DNA from 2 places in the Faecalibacterium hominis (ex Afrizal et al. 2022) genome. Region 2 is predicted to be linked to the other one. Evidence: a T-box and tRNA genes for the amino acid it is inferred to sense, from the RefSeq annotation. Region 2 holds a T-box; the other holds one or more tRNA genes.
What was found. The T-box of region 2 lies ahead of tyrS (tyrosine--tRNA ligase). A T-box ahead of a tRNA ligase gene usually reads a tRNA of that ligase, here a tRNA-Tyr.

Region 1: it has a tRNA-Tyr gene. The T-box ahead of tyrS (tyrosine--tRNA ligase) is inferred to sense a tRNA for this amino acid. The anticodon was not compared.

What each region holds. Positions count from the first base shown of each region.
Region 1 covers NZ_CP186860.1:2,487,625-2,491,032, forward strand. The annotation lists gene ACKXGA_RS11970 (alanine/glycine:cation symporter family protein) at 1-1,126, shown strand, start outside; tRNA gene ACKXGA_RS11975 (tRNA-Tyr) at 1,241-1,323, shown strand; gene ACKXGA_RS11980 (hypothetical protein) at 1,652-1,822, opposite strand; gene ACKXGA_RS11985 (ribonuclease Z) at 1,936-2,874, shown strand; gene ACKXGA_RS11990 (CCA tRNA nucleotidyltransferase) at 2,871-3,408, shown strand, end outside.
Region 2 covers NZ_CP186860.1:455,956-459,363, forward strand. The annotation lists gene recN (DNA repair protein RecN) at 1-1,567, shown strand, start outside; T-box leader at 1,602-1,854, shown strand; gene tyrS (tyrosine--tRNA ligase) at 1,921-3,138, shown strand; gene ACKXGA_RS02360 (ACT domain-containing protein) at 3,236-3,408, opposite strand, start outside.

The sequences.
Region 1 (3,408 bases), 1.0 Mb from region 2:
TCTGGTGGGCGTGGTGGCGGCAGTGTCTGCCGGTGGTGCCGGTGCGGTGTTCTGGATGTGGGTCACGGCCCTGCTGGGGGCCTCCACCTCCTTTGTGGAATCCACACTGGCCCAGAAGTACCGGCAGCCCGACCCGCTCTATGGCGGTCAGCGCGGCGGCCCGGCCTACTACATCCATGTGCTGGCCGAGCGCAAGCGGGGCAAAAAGCTGCATCATTCCATCATCGCGGTGTTGTTTGCCATTTCGGGCCTCATCTGCTGGTGCGGTATCAGCCAGGTCATCAGCAACTCGGTCAGCTCTGCCTTTGCCAATGCGTTCTCCATCCCACCCATTGTGACCACGGTGGTGCTGGTGGTGCTCTCGGCGGTCATTGTCCTGCGCAAGGATGCCACCGTGAAAAGCCTGGATGTTATCGTGCCGATCATGGCGGTCTGCTATTTCGTGATGACGGTCATCATCATTGCGGTAAATTTCCGCCAGCTGCCCACTGTGCTGGGCCGCATCTTCTCGGAGGCCTTCGGCCTGCGGCAGGTGGCCGCGGGCGGCTTTGGCGCGGTGCTGATGAACGGTGTCAAGCGCGGCCTGTTCTCCAATGAGGCAGGCAGCGGTTCGGCCCCCTGTGCGGCAGCGGCTGCCTCCTGCGATGATCCTGTGAAGATGGGCTTTGTGCAGGCACTGGGTGTCCTGATCGACACGGTGGTCATCTGCAGCTGCACTGCCTTTATGATGCTGCTGGCTCCCGCAAATGTCACCACTGGGCTGACCGGCATGGACCTGCTGCAGGCGGCAGCGCAGTACCATCTGGGCAGCTTTGGCGTGGTGTTCATTGCCGTCACGCTGGCGCTGTTCAGCTTTTCCACCTTCATCGGCATCCTGTTCTATGCCCGCTCCAATGTGGCGTACCTCTTTGGTGACCGCTGGGGCTGGCAGACAGCCTATAAAGTGCTGGCCCTTGTCATGCTGATGGTGGGCGGCCTGGAAGCCTATACCGTGGTGTGGGACCTGGGCGACGTGGGCATCGGCCTGATGACCATATTCAATCTCATTGCCCTCTACCCCATGTCCGGCGAAGCCATTGCCGCCTTGCGGGATTACGAGCGCCGGAAACATCTGACCCAAAACTGACCCTGCCGACAGCTTCCGCAGAAAAGCTGCAAAAATCCGAAAAAAGTAGTTGACAAATCGCCCGCAGTCTGATAAAATAAACAAGTCGTCCGGCAACGGACGTGAACAGAATCTGGGCGTGTTCCCGAGTGGCCAATGGGGACAGACTGTAAATCTGCTGCTTTTCAGCTTCGGTGGTTCGAATCCACCCGCGCCCATAAAAAGACCGCCAACGTAGAGATACGCTGGCGGTCTTCTGTTTGCAGAAGGTTTGGGTTTTCATGCGGGTGGATTCGAACAGCATCGACCCGCCGAATAGTCCGGCGGGGAAAAAAGCCCCTGCGGGGCTTTTTTAGATGCGCGGCTTGCGTAATCCACCCGCGCCCATAAAAAAACCGCCGACGTATCTCTACGTCGGCGGTTTTCTGTTTGCAGAGGATGGCGTGGCTGCTCTCGGGGCGGGCAGGATGCCCTCTCACTGGTCTGGCGGGGCTTTATCACGTCACTGTCCTGAAGTCAAGAGGGAAATTTTGATTTTCAAAAAAATTATGCCCCCGGCAGAAACAGCAGCGTGCCCCGGGCGGCCAGTACGGGCTGGAACAGGCAGCCCGCCAGCCCGGCGGTGAGCGCCACGACGAGAAACAGCAGTGCCAGAACCAGAACAAGCCGGGCCAGCCCGAAGCGGTGGTGCCCGGCGGGGACTTTTTTGCGCTGCATGGTCAAACCTCCCTTTGTATCAGAGCTCTGCGCCATCCTATGCCGGGCTGTGCCGATTGTGTGCGGGCGCAAAATGTGGTACACTGTTACCGACAAATCACGGAGGAACTGTTATGCTGACCATTACACTGCTGGGTACGGCGGCCACCATGCCCCTGCCGGACCGTGCCCTGACCGCCGCGCTGGCCGAATGCGGGGGCCATGCCCTGCTGTTTGACTGCGGCGAGGGCACGCAGGCGGCGGCCCGCCGCGCCGGGGTCAACCTGATGAAGCTGGATGCCATCTGCCTGACCCACTATCACGGTGACCATATCTTCGGCCTGCCGGGCCTGCTGCAGACACTGGGCTGTCAGGGCCGGGAGCGCCCGCTGACCCTTTACGGCCCGGAGGGGCTGGGGGAGGTCTGGCCCGCCTTGCGCACCCTGGCCGGGCCGCTGCCGTATCCGGTCAGGGCTGTGCAGCTGGACACAGATCCCATCGACCTGACCACCCTTTCCTCCGGCTGGCCTGCGGGGGCGCAGCTTACGCCTTTCCGCACCCGGCACCGGGTGCCCAGCCGGGGCTACCGGCTCGACCTGCCCCGGGCGGGCCGCTTTGACCCTGCAAAGGCCCGGGCACTGAACGTTCCGGTGCCTGCATGGAAACTGCTCCAGCGGGGCCAGAGCATCCCGCTGGAAAACGGGGCGGTGGTCGCCCCTGCGGATGTGCTGGGCCCGGCACGCCGGGGTCTGCGGTTCGTGTTCTCGGGTGATACCGCTCCCTGCCCGGCGCTGGAACAGGCCGCGCAGAACGCCGACCTTTTCCTCTGCGATGCCACCTACCCCGACAACGAGCAGGAGGCGCAGGCAAAGCAGTGGGGGCACAGCACTTTTGCGCAGGGTGCGGCCATTGCAAAAAAGGCTGGCGTGCGCCGGTTCTGGCTGATGCATTATTCGCCCATGATCCTTGAACCGGAAGCCGCCCTGCCCAATGCGCAGGCGGTATTCCCGGCGGCGGAGTGCGGCTTTGACGGCAAACAGATCATCCTGCAATATGACGAGGAAGCAACATGACAACGATCAAACTTGACCCGGGTGCAGCCCTGCTGCTGGATGCGCTCCATGGGGCGGGCCATGCGGCCTACGCTGTGGGCGGCTGTGTCCGGGACAGCCTGCTGGGGCTGGACCCCCACGATTGGGACCTCTGCACTAGCGCCCGCCCGGAGCAGGTGATGGCGCTGTTCGGGGAGGAAAAGTGCATCCCCACCGGCCTGCAGCACGGCACCGTGACGGTGAAGCAGGGCGGCAGGCTCTATGAGACAACGACCTTCCGCACCGAGGGGGCCTATTCCGATGGCCGCCACCCGGATGCCGTCTGCTTTGTGCCGGATGTGCGGGAGGATCTTGCCCGGCGGGATTTCACCATCAACGCCATGGCATACAGCGCCGAGGAAGGGCTCATCGACCCCTTTGGCGGGCGGGACGACCTTGCCGCCCATCTTGTGCGGGCGGTGGGGGAGCCGGAACGCCGCTTTGAGGAGGACGCACTGCGCATCCTGCGGCTCTACCGGTTCGCGGCCCGGTTCGGCTTTGCCATCGACCCAGCCA
Region 2 (3,408 bases):
CCTGATCGACTCCATCAATGCCATTCTGGGCAACCGCACCTCCAAGGATCTGGTGCGCACGGGGGCTGCAAAAGCAGTCATCCGGGCTGCATTTGATGATGTTCCGCCTGCAGTGCTGGACAGCCTGGAAAAGGCGGGGTATGAGCGCTCAGAAGCGCTGACCCTGAGCCGTGAGATCACTGCCGAGGGCAAGAGCACCTGCCGCATCAACGGAATGCCTGCCACAGCAGCCATTCTGCGGGAACTGTGCGGTGGGCTCATCAACATCAACGGTCAGCACGATTCCGTAGGCCTGTTGAACCCGGCCCGCCATGAGGGTATCCTGGATGCCTACGCCCAGAACGGGGCGGTGTATCAGGAGTATTATGCTGTTTACCGGGAGCTTATCAAGGTCAAAAAGGAGCTGGATGCCATCATCACCGATGAGGGTGAAAAACAGCGAAAGATCGATCTGCTGAGTTATCAGGTACAGGAGATCGAGGATGCCAGCCTGACCGCAGGCGAAGAGGAGACGCTGGCGGCCCGTCGTAAGGTGCTGGCGAATGCCTCCACCATCCGGGAGCGCATCTCCCAGAGCTATGCGCTGCTCTCGGGCGGAGATGATGCCCCGGGTGCCGTTGATCTGCTGGGGGAAGCATCCAATGCGATCGATGGTGCCGCCCAACTGGACAGCGGCCTTTCTGCTGCTGCGGGACAGCTGCTGGATCTTTATTACACCGCAAAAGACCTTTCTGCTGACCTGATCGGGCGGCTGGAGGGCTACGAGACGAATGATGCAGAGCTGGATGAAATTGAACAGCGGATGGATCTGATCTACAAGCTCAAGCGGAAATACGGTGATACTGTGGAAGATATCATCGCCTTTGGACAGCAGGCAAGGGAAGAGCTGGACCGCATCCAGTTCTCTCAGGAGCGGACAGAGCATCTGCAGGCTGAAAAGCATCGGCTCTATGTACTGGCCCGGGATAAGGCCGAGGTACTGACCCAGACCCGCCTGAAAGCCTTTGAGGAGCTGAACAGGCGCATCTCCGGCACGCTGGATTTTTTGAACATGCCTGGTGTCCGCATGACCCTGCGCCATACCCGCGGCCCGCTGGCCAGCCATGGCCAGGACAGCGTGGAGTTTTATATTTCCACAAACCCCGGTGAGGATCCCAAACCGCTGGCAAAAATCGCTTCCGGTGGTGAGCTGAGCCGTATCACGCTGGCAATCAAAAATGCCATGGCCGATAAGGACGCAGTGCCTACGGTCATCTACGATGAGATCGACAGCGGCGTGTCCGGCAAGGCAGCCAGCCGCATCGGTGAGGTGCTCAAACAGAGTGCAAAGGATCACCAGATCCTCTGCATCACCCACACAGCGCAGATCGCTGCACTGGCCGACTGCCATCTGCTTATCCAGAAAAATATCACGAATGAACGCACCTATACCGAGATCCACCCGCTGGATACCGAGGGCAGAGTGGACGCGCTGGCGCATATCATTTCCGGTGACCATGTCACGGAGCTTTCCCGTGCCAATGCCAGAGAGATGCTGGGACTGGCCGAGCATGAAACCGGTGATTGACAACCCCGCTGAATTGTGCTAAACTGTTTCTTGTTGAAAGACGTTGAAGGGAACAAGTACTTTGTCAGTGTCTGCCCAGAGAGACCCCGGTTGGTGCAAGGGGTGTGCAGAACAGCAGGGGAAATACCTCCCGGAGTTGCAGGCTGAATGCTTTGGCTAGTAGGCTGTGCCGCGTGCGAGCGTTACAAACGCAGGAGTGTATCCCATCTCTGTGGGGCGCACTCGTGAGGCCGTTTCCGTGAGGGGGCGGCAAACAGAGGTGGTACCGCGATTTTCTCGCCCTCTGCCAAATTCATTTTTGGCAGGGGGCGTTTTCTTTTGTCCTCTGCCCGACAAAACAGGAGGATAATCCCATGACCCTTTACGAAGAACTGCAGGCACGCGGTCTGGTGGCCCAGATCACCGACAATGAGATCATTGACCTTATCAACAACGGCAAGGCCACCTTCTATATTGGCTTTGACTGCACCGCGGACAGCCTGACTGCGGGCCACTTTATGGCCCTGACCCTGATGAAGCGCCTGCAGATGGCCGGCAACAAGCCCATTGCCCTGATCGGCGGCGGTACCACCATGATCGGTGACCCCTCTGGCCGTACCGATATGCGCAAGATGCTGACCAAAGAGGATATTGCTCACAATGCAGCCTGCTTCAAGAAGCAGATGGAGAAGTTCATCGATTTCTCTGAGGGCAAGGCTCTGATGCTGAACAATGCCGACTGGCTGCTGAACCTGAATTATGTTGAGCTGCTGCGTGATGTGGGTGCCTGCTTCTCCGTCAACAACATGCTCCGCGCCAAGTGCTATGAGCAGCGCATGGAGAAGGGCCTGTCCTTCCTCGAGTTCAACTACATGATCATGCAGAGCTACGACTTCTACTACATGTTCCAGCACTACGGCTGCAATATGCAGTTCGGCGGCGATGACCAGTGGAGCAACATGCTGGGCGGAACTGAGCTGATCCGCCGCAAGCTGGGCAAGGATGCCTACGCGATGACCATTACTCTGCTGACTGATTCTCAGGGTAAGAAGATGGGCAAGACTGCAGGCAATGCGGTCTGGCTCGACCCCAACAAGACCAGTCCCTTTGAGTTCTACCAGTACTGGCGCAATGTCGGCGATGCTGATGTGATGAAGTGCATCCGGATGCTGACCTTCCTCCCGCTGGAGCAGATCGATGAGATGAGCACCTGGAAGGACCAGCGTCTGAACGAGGCCAAGGAGATCCTGGCTTACGAGCTGACCAAGATGGTCCACGGCGAGGAAGAGGCTGAGAAAGCCCAGAACGCTGCCCGCGCCCTGTTCAGCGGAGCTGCTGACACTGAGCACATGCCCTCCACTCAGCTGACCGAAGCGGATCTGACCGACGGCTCCATCGGCATTCTGACCCTCATGGTCAAGGCCGGTCTGGCCGCTTCCAACGGCGAGGCCCGCCGCCTGGTTGTGCAGGGCGGTGTCTTGGTGGATGGTGAAAAGGTGGGCGCTCCCACTGTCAGCTTTACCGCTGATCAGCTGAAGAACGGTATCGTCATCAAGAAGGGCAAGAAGATCTATCACAAAGTGACCCTGTAATCTTTTAGAACCAACGTATGATAAAAGCCCGACGACATCCAAAAATCGGATGCCGCCGGGCTTTTTACGTTTGTGTAATGTTTATAGAGAAGGGCACTTACAGCTCAAAGGCCTTCTTCAGCACATCGTAAGCGGAGTCCTCGTTCTCACTGCGCACCAGCAGAGAAATATCCAGATCGCTGGTGGTAATGAGCAGAACCTCGATGTCAGCCATGGCCAGTGCGTTCAGGGCCCGGGCAGCTACACCGCAGCTGGTGACCATGTCCTCAC